DNA from 2 places in the Hafnia sp. CBA7124 genome. Region 2 is predicted to be linked to the other one. Evidence: predicted binding sites of a transcription regulator. Region 2 holds the regulator's gene; the other holds the start of a gene.
What was found. Region 2 encodes LexA, which represses DNA repair genes until DNA is damaged. Its sites were predicted from a motif close to TNCTGTATGTACATACAGNA; they were not measured.
Positions count from the first base shown of each region.

Region 1: the regulator LexA is predicted to act here: its motif matches at 3,058-3,077, upstream of uvrB (excinuclease ABC subunit UvrB).

Region 1 covers NZ_AP017469.1:3,081,033-3,086,338, reverse strand. Annotated here, with positions in the region: gene bioC (malonyl-ACP O-methyltransferase BioC) at 1-662, shown strand, start outside; gene bioD (dethiobiotin synthase) at 655-1,362, shown strand; gene CPY98_RS14240 (hypothetical protein) at 1,522-1,767, shown strand; gene CPY98_RS14235 (AlpA family transcriptional regulator) at 1,784-2,314, shown strand; gene uvrB (excinuclease ABC subunit UvrB) at 3,268-5,286, shown strand.
Region 2 covers NZ_AP017469.1:381,149-386,454, reverse strand. Annotated here, with positions in the region: gene CPY98_RS01775 (CsbD family protein) at 1-107, opposite strand, end outside; gene dinF (MATE family efflux transporter DinF) at 438-1,778, opposite strand; gene lexA (transcriptional repressor LexA) at 1,918-2,526, opposite strand; gene dpiA (two-component response regulator DpiA) at 2,691-3,389, opposite strand; gene dpiB (sensor histidine kinase DpiB) at 3,358-5,019, opposite strand.

The DNA of each region.
Region 1 (5,306 bases), 1.9 Mb from region 2:
AAAAGATTTTATCTCAGCTCAATAATTTATCGGGCTTGAAAGTGTTGGATGCGGGCTGCGGTACAGGGGTTTTTAGCCGTGAATTCCGCCGCGCAGGGTCACACGTCATCTCTCTCGATTTGGCTGAAGGTATGCTTGAGAAATCGCGTATCTTAGATAGCGCGGAGCAATATCTCCTCGCTGATATCGAACATATCCCGTTACCTGATCACAGCGTCGATCTCTGTTTTAGCAATCTGGCTATTCAGTGGTGTGGCTCTTTAGGTTCTGCATTGGCTGAGATGAGCCGTGTCGTGAAGCCGGGGGGAAAGATTGCGTTCTCAACGTTGGCACAAGGCTCGCTGACGGAGTTAGCTCAGGCTTGGCAGCAAGTGGATGGCCAAACGCATGTAAACCAGTTCTTAGCATTTGACGCAATCAAACTGGCCTGTGAGCCGTTTTCACATGATTTACAGTTAACTCATGAGACTGAATTTTATCCCGATGTCATCACCTTAATGAAGTCACTCAAAGGCATTGGTGCTACGCACATACACCAAGGCCGAAACTCAGGGCTAACTAGCCGTGGACGTTTTGCGCAACTAGCCCGCGTTTATCCTCAACAGGCCGAAGGTTTGCCTTTGAGCTATCAGTTGGTCATCGGAGTTTTGCATTGTGAATGAAAAGACATATGAGCTGCCTTGTTTAAGCGAGGCATGGTTTGTTACCGGAACCGACACTGAAGTGGGAAAAACGGTCGTCAGTAGTGCGCTATTGGAAGCCGCGACTCTGCGAGGAAAAGATACAGTTGGGTATAAACCCGTAGCTTCTGGCAGTGAATGGCGTGAGGGAAAACTGCGAAACACCGATGCGCTTGCTTTACAAGCGGCCTCATCAATATCCGTCAGTTACGAAGAAGTGAACCCCTATACCTTTGAAGAGCCTACGTCACCACACATTATTAGCGCTGATGAAAATCGACCTATCGAATTTGACGTGATGTCACAGGGGCTGCTGGCGTTACGCAAAAAGTCGAGTTGGACGCTGGTAGAGGGCGCTGGAGGGTGGTTCACGCCGCTTAGTGAGACCACGTCTTTTGCGCAATGGGTCATTCGAGAACAGCTGCCTGTGATACTCGTCGTGGGGGTGAAGCTAGGGTGTATTAATCACGCCTTGCTAACGGCTCAGGCCATTGAGCAATCTGGATTAAAACTGGGCGGATGGGTGGCTAACTGTGTGGTAGCGCCAGGAAAGCGCCACGCTGAATATATGGCGACGCTTAAGCAATTATTACCTGCCCCATGCTTGGGGGAAATCCCGCATATCCCGCACGCAGATGCGAAAGCGCTCGCCGCATATTTGGATCTCTCTTCCCTGAATTAATGCAATACAACGCTACGCAAAACTATTTTGCGTAGCGGATTCCAGTCTTCTGCATTCCCTCTGTATGTCTTTTTTTATCCCATGTATTTTGCGCTTTCTTAAATAGAAAAGGTTGTCACTTGACAACTTCGTGGTGTTTTTTTAAGCTGGGAGCAGAAAATGAGCAGAGCGATACATCCTAAAAAGGAAATTGAACAGGCGCTTAATTTCGTTGAGTTGAACGGCTGGCGTATTGAAGTAGGCGGTAGTCATGCGTGGGGGAAAATGTATTGTCCTTATCCCCAAGAGAAGTGCCGCTGCGGTGAGTTTTGCATTACATGCATTTGGTCTACGCCAAAGAATGCGGAAAACCATGCGCGTCAGCTTAAAAAAATCGTTGAGCATTGCGCTCATCATGCCAAGTAATGACAGAGGATAGAACATGAAGGATTATGAATTTACACTCATTTTTTCTTTGCCCGATCAGAATGATGAACCATCAAACTATCTTGAGGTATTAGGCGCTGCAGGCTGCACTGATGCCACCATCGGCGTGGGGGTGGCTGGCCGTATTGCCATGAATTTTTGTCGCACCGCCGAGGACGCCAATGAGGCGATATCCACGGCCATTCAAGATGTGCTGAGCGTGCTGCCACATGCAGTGCTGTGTGAGGCCGCACCGGATTTTGTAGGCCTAACTGATATTGCTGAGCGTTTGGGGTTTTCTCGCCAAAATATGCGCAAGTTAATGGAGCAAGGAGGGAATCATTTCCCTGCGCCTCTGCATCAGGGGAAAACGGCTATTTGGCATCTTGCCAGCGTTCTGACATGGTTAAGAGATGTTAAAAACTACACTATAGACTCCCGATTGTTAGAGCTGGCAGCGGTCAATATGCAGTGTAATTTACATCGTGCCCTCAACGAAGCTGATAGTCGTTTTCAGCGAGAGATTTCTGGCTGGTTAAGAAAATAGCGATTGAGAACACTGCAACCCAAAAAGCCATTCTCCATACAAAACATTAACAACCAAAGCGTGGGTGAATTCATTGCTTGGATCGTTTTAGGCCGATATTAATAAGAGCCGATGAAACCCCAAAAAGAGAGTAAAAAAACGCTGATAAATTCCGCACCACGGCGGTGCTCAAAAAAAACACAGTGGTGCAGGCGTAATTCATCAAGGGAATAAAAGATCAAGCACTGAATCCTCGCACGACGAAATAAGTTACCCTAGCAAGCACTTTTGTTAGTGCAAATAAGTATATCAAAAAGAAAAAATAGCTAAAAAATTAACTAAAAAAAGGACTCCGAAGTCGATTTACTGACAGATTGTCATTTTTCCGTAACTCAAGCGCCAAGCGGAGTGGTGCAAGTTATCCACTATTCCTGTGGATAACCTTGTGCATTAGGTTTAGAGAACTCATCAAAATCCAGAGCCAGCGCGGCTTTCACACGCTTTGGTTGATATGATAACTATATTTTAAAGTTGTTTATATTCAATGAGTTATTTAAAATCAAGCACTAGGTAAAGAATCGTGTTGCGCAACAAAACAGTCTTGACAAGCGCAGGCTAAAAAAGTTAATTCGCGAGCTGCATTGGGGATAAATGTCACCGGTAGGTGAAAATTGTAAAACGGATGTAATTTGGTTTTTTTGTGGGTTGCCTAAAGCGGTGATAGAGCATGGGGAAATACACAAAACGGTGCAGATAAGGTTTGAAGCTGGTTTTATATCCAGTATCATAGCAATCTTCTTCTCGCATTACCGTGAACGTGATTCTCTAGCTGTGGGGAGAAATCCCTCGCAGGATATATAGAGAGTCAGTGGCAAAATTGGGTAGGCCTTCCATAATCAATGCCGGACGATTAAGCATTCGAAAATGCCGTGGCCCTTCTAAAAGACAAATGCATTTAAGCAAGGTGTTGATTCATGAGTAAAACGTTCAAATTGCATTCTGCATTCAAGCCAGACGGCGACCAGCCTGAGGCGATTCGTCGTTTAGAGGCAGGTTTAGAAAATGGTTTGGCGCATCAAACGCTGTTAGGTGTAACGGGATCAGGTAAGACGTTTACGATTGCCAATGTGATTGCCGACCTCAACCGGCCAACTATGGTCATGGCACCCAACAAAACGTTGGCGGCACAGCTTTATGGCGAGATGAAGCAGTTTTTCCCAGAAAATGCTGTGGAATATTTTGTCTCTTACTATGACTATTACCAGCCCGAAGCCTATGTGCCGAGTTCAGATACCTTTATTGAGAAAGACTCCTCGGTAAACGAACATATTGAACAAATGCGGCTTTCAGCAACGAAAGCGCTGCTTGAGCGCAAAGATGTCATTGTTGTGGCCTCGGTTTCAGCCATTTATGGCTTGGGCGATCCTGATGCCTATTTGAAAATGATGCTGCATTTAACACGTGGCATGATTATCGATCAGCGAGCTATCTTGCGCCGTTTATCCGAACTGCAATATGCGCGCAACGATCAGGCGTTTCAGCGTGGTACCTTCCGCGTTCGCGGTGAAGTGATTGATATTTTCCCCGCCGAATCCGAGGATGAGGCATTACGCGTTGAGCTGTTTGATGAGGAAGTGGAGCGTCTATCGCTGTTCGACCCATTAACGGGCCAACTGATCCAAGAAGTTCAGCGTTTTACCGTGTATCCAAAAACGCACTACGTTACGCCGCGTGAACGCATCTTGCAGGCGATGGAAGATATTAAGGTTGATTTGGCAGAGCGGCGCAAAGTATTGCTGGCCAATAACAAGCTGCTAGAAGAGCAACGGTTGACGCAGCGTACACAGTTCGATCTCGAAATGATGAACGAGCTAGGCTATTGCTCGGGCATTGAAAACTACTCGCGCTATCTCTCTGGGCGTAAGCCGGGTGAAGCGCCGCCAACGCTGTTTGATTATCTTCCTGCCGATGGGCTGCTGGTGATCGATGAATCCCACGTCACCATACCTCAAATTGGCGGCATGTATCGCGGCGACCGAGCGCGCAAAGAGACGCTGGTGGAGTATGGATTCCGCTTGCCTTCTGCGCTTGATAACCGCCCAATGCGCTTTGAAGAGTTTGAGGCTTTGGCACCGCAAACTATTTATGTGTCTGCAACCCCAGGTAATTATGAGCTTGAAAAATCAGGCAGTGATATTGTCGATCAGGTTGTGCGTCCGACTGGTTTGCTTGATCCATTGATTGAGGTGCGTCCGGTTGCCACGCAGGTTGACGATTTACTCTCTGAAATTCGTATTCGCGAGGCGATTAATGAGCGTGTACTGGTCACTACGTTGACCAAGCGAATGGCGGAAGACTTAACTGAATACCTCGATGAACACGGTGTGCGGGTTCGCTATCTGCACTCTGATATCGATACCGTCGAACGTGTAGAGATCATCCGAGATCTTCGCCTCGGTGAATTTGATGTTCTGGTTGGTATCAACCTTCTTCGTGAAGGGCTCGATATGCCAGAGGTTTCTTTGGTCGCGATTTTAGATGCGGACAAAGAAGGCTTCCTACGTTCAGAGCGTTCGCTGATTCAGACCATTGGCCGTGCGGCACGTAACCTGAATGGTAAAGCGATTCTTTATGGCGATCGCATCACCAACTCTATGGAGAAAGCGATTGGTGAAACTGAACGTCGTCGTGCAAAACAGGAAGCGTATAACCTTGAGCATGGCATCACGCCACAGGCGCTGAATAAGAAAGTTTCCGATATTCTCCAACTGGGTGAAGCGTCGTCACGTGGTAAAGGTAAGCATGGGCGAAGCAGCAAAGCGGCTGAGTCTTCTGCGGCTTATCAAGCGCTGTCACCAAAACAGATCGAGCAGAAAATTCGCGATCTGGAAGCGCAGATGTATAAACATGCTCAAAATCTTGAGTTTGAAGAGGCCGCCAGCCTCAGGGATGATATTCAAGCGTTGCGCGATCAGTTCATTGCGATGTCTTGATACCTAAAAAGGTGCTGACG
Region 2 (5,306 bases):
CGTTTCCCTTCGATTACGGTAAGATCATCGTCGGTTAACTTGCCCCATTTTTCTTTCACTGTGCCTTTAAACTGCTTCCAGTTACCGCTCGCTTGATCTTTATTCATAATAACTCCGTATCACTTATGTAATGGAATATATTCCCCACACATCTGTACTAGATTGAATTAATCACAATTGCGATGTGAGGCATCAGTTAACGTTCACCATTAAGACTAGCGGATACTGAGCATAAAAATATTTTCAGCTAGATAATCGATAATATTTAATAAAAAATCTTCGCAAAAAGGCATAAAAGCAGAGAAAAAACAGGGAATAAGCGGAGAATAATTTTTATCAGTTAGAATGTAAGCAAATATTAATAGCGCGCCATTTTAGGGCAATGCGAAAACTATCGGAATTATCACATTGCCCTCATTGCTTAACGCTATAACAACCTAATTTAATTCAACATTATTGACAGGGAACCAAGTTCTCTCCCGCCAATGACGTCGCCAGACAATCCATAATGAAAGTCCGCGCAACGATAAAAATACCGCTAAAGCCAGCCATAAACCGTGATTACCCAGCCAAGGGAGCGTGAACAGTGTTAAACCATACCCCGCAGCGGCAACGGCCATGCTATTGCGCATTTCAGCACCGCGCGTCGCACCGATAAACATGCCATCCAGCAGGTAACACCATACGCCCAGCAGTGGTAAAACAATTTGCCATGGCAGATAGTGTAATGCCAACGATTGTACTTCTGGCAACGAGGTTAATATCTGGATGATTTGTTGGCCAAATACGGCATATAACATGGCAAAAAATACCGCCACAATACCCGCCTGCCGACAGGCAGAATGCCAAATTTTCTGCAGTTTACGACCGTCGCGTGCACCATAGGCCTGCCCTGAATGGGCTTCCACTGCATAAGCAAAACCATCTAGCGCGTAGGCGGTAAACGTCAGCAAATTCATCAGTACCGCATTCACCGCCACCACTTCACTTCCCATTCTGGCACCCAGAATCGTCAGCGATGAAAAGCATAATTGCAGCAACAAAGAACGCAGCATGATATCGCGATTTAACGCCAACAGACGGCGAAGGTTCCCACGCCACGCATTACGGAAATATTCCAGATGCAGACCGCGCAGTTTCATCACGTGCCAAATCAGACCGAGCCCCAATAAAAAGGTCGCATAGTCGGCAATCACCGTGGCACTTGCTGCACCAGGCACCTTCCAGCCCAACCCAACAACAAACCACAGGTCCAGCGTGATGTTAATAACGTTGCCCACAACCAGCAATATAACCGGCGCACGGGCATATTGAACGCCTAACAGCCAGCCAAGAATAACAAGGTTTGCCAGCGTCGCAGGAGCACCAAGCCAGCGAATCTGCATAAATAGACGAGCCTGCTCCAGCACATCCTCATGACCGCCAACAATTCGCAGCACGCCGTTAATCAAAGGCTGCCGCAGCGCAATAATAGCGAACCCTGCCAGCAACGCTAAGAGCATCGGCTGCACCAACGCACGAGCCAGCGCCGTTTTGTCCCCTGCACCGAATGCTTGCGCAGTCAGTCCCGTCGTGCTCATGCGCAAAAACAGCAGCAGCATAAATAAGAATGACGTCGCCATCGCGCCAACGGCTACGCCACCAAGATAAACAGGGCTATCCAAGTGCCCAATCACCGCGGTATCGACTAGCCCTAATAGCGGAACAGAGATATTCGAAAGGATCATCGGTAGTGCGAGGATCCACAGCGCCTTATCGGTTGGTGTAAGCATTTTCATTTTTTTGAATTCATTCCAGATGAGCTATCCGTTATCTCAACACAAAGAGGCTGCAGTCATGAACAAATATGCCGCATAAAAAAGCCCCAATTAAGGGGCTTAATCTATCGGTGTGATGTCAAACACAACAGGCGAAGTTTTAGATCCAGTCGCCGTTGCGAATAACGCCTACCGCTAAACCTTCGATCGTGAAGTTTTGCTCACGCAGGTCAACAACGATAGGCTCGAAGTCGCTGTTTTCTGGCAACAGCTGAACAATATTGCCTTGTTTTTTCAGACGTTTAACCGTCACCTCATCTTCGATACGCGCAACCACAACCTGGCCATTACGCACATCCTGAGTTTTATGCACGGCCAGCAAATCACCGTCTAAAATGCCGATATCGCGCATCGACATGCCGTTAACGCGTAGTAAGAAATCTGCATTTGGCTTAAACAAAGCAGGATCCACTTGATAATGGCCTTCAATATGTTCTTGCGCTAACAGGGGCTCACCGGCTGCCACGCGGCCAATTAAAGGCAGGCCCGTTTCATCTTCCATCAAAAGACGAATACCACGAGAAGCGCCGGAAACGATCTCGATAACGCCCTTACGCTGCAACGCTTTTAAATGTTCTTCTGCCGCATTAGGAGAGCGGAATCCCAAGCGCTGAGCAATTTCAGCGCGGGTTGGCGGCATGCCAGTTTGTTCAATATGGTCACGAATCAGATCGTAGACTTCCTGCTGTCTGGCTGTAAGTGCTTTCATTCCACCACCTGTTTGTTTATACAGTTTTGCTGTGAGTATATACAGGTAGCGACCATTTTGAAACCGTGAAATACATAAAGATTGAGCCGTAGCGCATCTGATCGGCATTAAGCATGTGTTTTTTGTATTTTCAGCCAGCTACCCATCAATAATCAGCCCATTCATCAGCCATTTTTGGCCGTTTCTGGCGCTCTATAGGTTCGCTGTGGGCGGCCAACTTTTCCATACACAATTTCAGCCATAATCAGATGGCGGCCCGCGCAAAACTCTAAGTAGCGCCGTGCCGTTGTTCGGCTTAGCTTAAGCTCTTGTGCAACGGTTTCAGCGGTATGACGCGCATCCGGATCGGCAAATAACTTCTGCACCTTATCTAAGGTCAACGCATCAATGCCAACTGGCAACTCTTCTTTCTGCTCGCCACGTGCATAGGCATTGAACATATCATCAATCTGACGCTGGCTGGCGCTATCGCTGTTAGCAAGCATCCGCTTGCGTACATGGTAGCGCTCAAGCGTTTGCCCCAAGCGCTCGTAGGCAATCGGCTTCACTAAATAGTCGAATACGCCGCACCGCACCGCCTCTGACACCGTATCCATATCACTTGCCGCGGTGGTGAATACCACACCACCAGGGAAACGCGCCTGAGTTAATTCGTGCAATAGCGTGATGCCTTTGCCATCGGGCAAATAGTTATCCAGCAAGATCAAATCGGGTTTGAATCGCTCAATCATCATTCTGGCCTGAGCAAGATTTCCCGCCAACCATACCTGACCACAGCCGTGGAAATGGCGAATAAACTCCGCATGCATCTCTGCGAGCGGAGTCTCGTCTTCAACAATCAGAATCGTTATTGGTTGTGTCATAAGTCTTTTTCACTTTCGGAATAAATACGGAAAATAAAGTTCCACAAGGTTCATTGTCTTCTAACGTAATCACACCACCACAGCGGCCAACGTAGCTGGCAATCAGATACAGTCCGATGCCATGCTCACCGGCGTCTTCTGTTTTGGTGCTTACCCCTTGCTCAAAAATAGCCTCACGTAAAGACTCAGGAACGCCACATCCTTGATCGGCTACTTCCACGATCACATCCTCGCCCTCGTCGCTAAGGTACAGCTCGACGGTTTTATTACCCTGCGAATTCTTCAGGCTAGCATCAAAAGCATTGTCGAGTAGATTACCCACGATAGCCGCAAACTCAGTGCTATCAAGACCCTCAGGCAACTGACGTAGCTGGCTGCCTTCAACCAAATTAAACGTCAGCCCCAGCTCACGAGCGCGCTGCGCTTTGCCAAAAAGCAGCCCTGCAACCTGACGATCGTCAAAAGAACCTCTTAAACTATCAATCAGCTGCTGCTGCGCCTGTGACTCACCTTTTACCATTGCCAACGCACGATCATATTCTTTCATTTGTAACAGTCCGTTGAGCGTCGACATCCAGTTAAGATGCTCATGGCGCAACGTGCGCAGGCTTTCAACATACTGTTTTATCTGCGTGAGCTGGGCGTTAAGCGTGCTAATTTCGTCTTTGCTACGGAAACTAATAATGGCACCCAATAGCTCATCGCCGAAATGTATGGCCGCACGGTTAGCAATGACGCTCAAGCCATTAAACGTGCAAATCACATCCTGCCGCTTTTCTTCAATCTGTTCCGTGAAAAAGCCCGCAGGATCAACAACCTCTTCAATAGGTTTTCCCAGCCATTGTCTTCCCGGCGAGCTTAACCCAAGCATTTTGCGCGCATTTCGGTTGATCGCAGTAATCAAGCCATCGGGATCGACCGCAATAAGTCCCTCATACACGGAGCCAAACAGCGCATCTTGCTGGCGAACCACGCGTGCTATTTGGCGCGGTTCCATTCCTAACATTTGCCGACGAATATGCGAGGCAAACATCCACGATAGCAACATCAAGATAATCAGAATCAGGACAAACACGCCCGCTAAAGGCAGTAAAAAATCTAGCCGCCAGCTATCTATTTTGCTGACCAAATAGCCCAGTGAAACAACGCCAATAATTTTGCCCTGCTCATCAAAAATCGGCGTTTTCGCGCGCATTGCCATACCGATAGAGCCTTTACCGGTAATGAAATAACTTTCTCCACGCTCCAGTGCACCGGGTTTGCTCCACTGCATTGGAAGGCCAATCTTGGCCGGATTAGGATGATATAAGCGGATAGAATTTTTATCCCCGATAACAACATAGTCAAAATCCGAACCGGTACCTAATTTATTGGCGATGATAGCAAGACGTTTGGTATCTCTATTTTTCACCGCCGTGACAACACTATCAATTGAAGCAATGATTTTGGCCTGATTCATAGCCATATCACGGACATGATTACTGAGATAATCTTCAAAAGAGGCGGATAAATATTTCCCCAGCGCGGCAACCAATAATGTTGAGACTAGAAGTAATAAAAGAAATATTCGTAAAGGAAATGCGATGCGGCTAAAAAACCTAAACTCTTTAACATTTGGTTTGCCAAACATCGATATTTCCTCTTTTTTACGATGAAAAGATGGGCTAGCATCAGGGAAATGTAATGAATATGTTTCCTTACTTTCTACCCACTATGGATTAGATCGTTGCAGATTCTACGGATTAAATCAATTAAACAAATAAAAACCACGTTATTTATGCAAATAAAAATAATTAAGGAAATAAAAACCATTAAGTCTATTTAATTCTGATAACTCTTTGTGAAATAGGTCAAGATTTCCCGCCTTAATACTCCTTACGATCACTCCGTCAACGCAAAAATATATACGAATAAGAT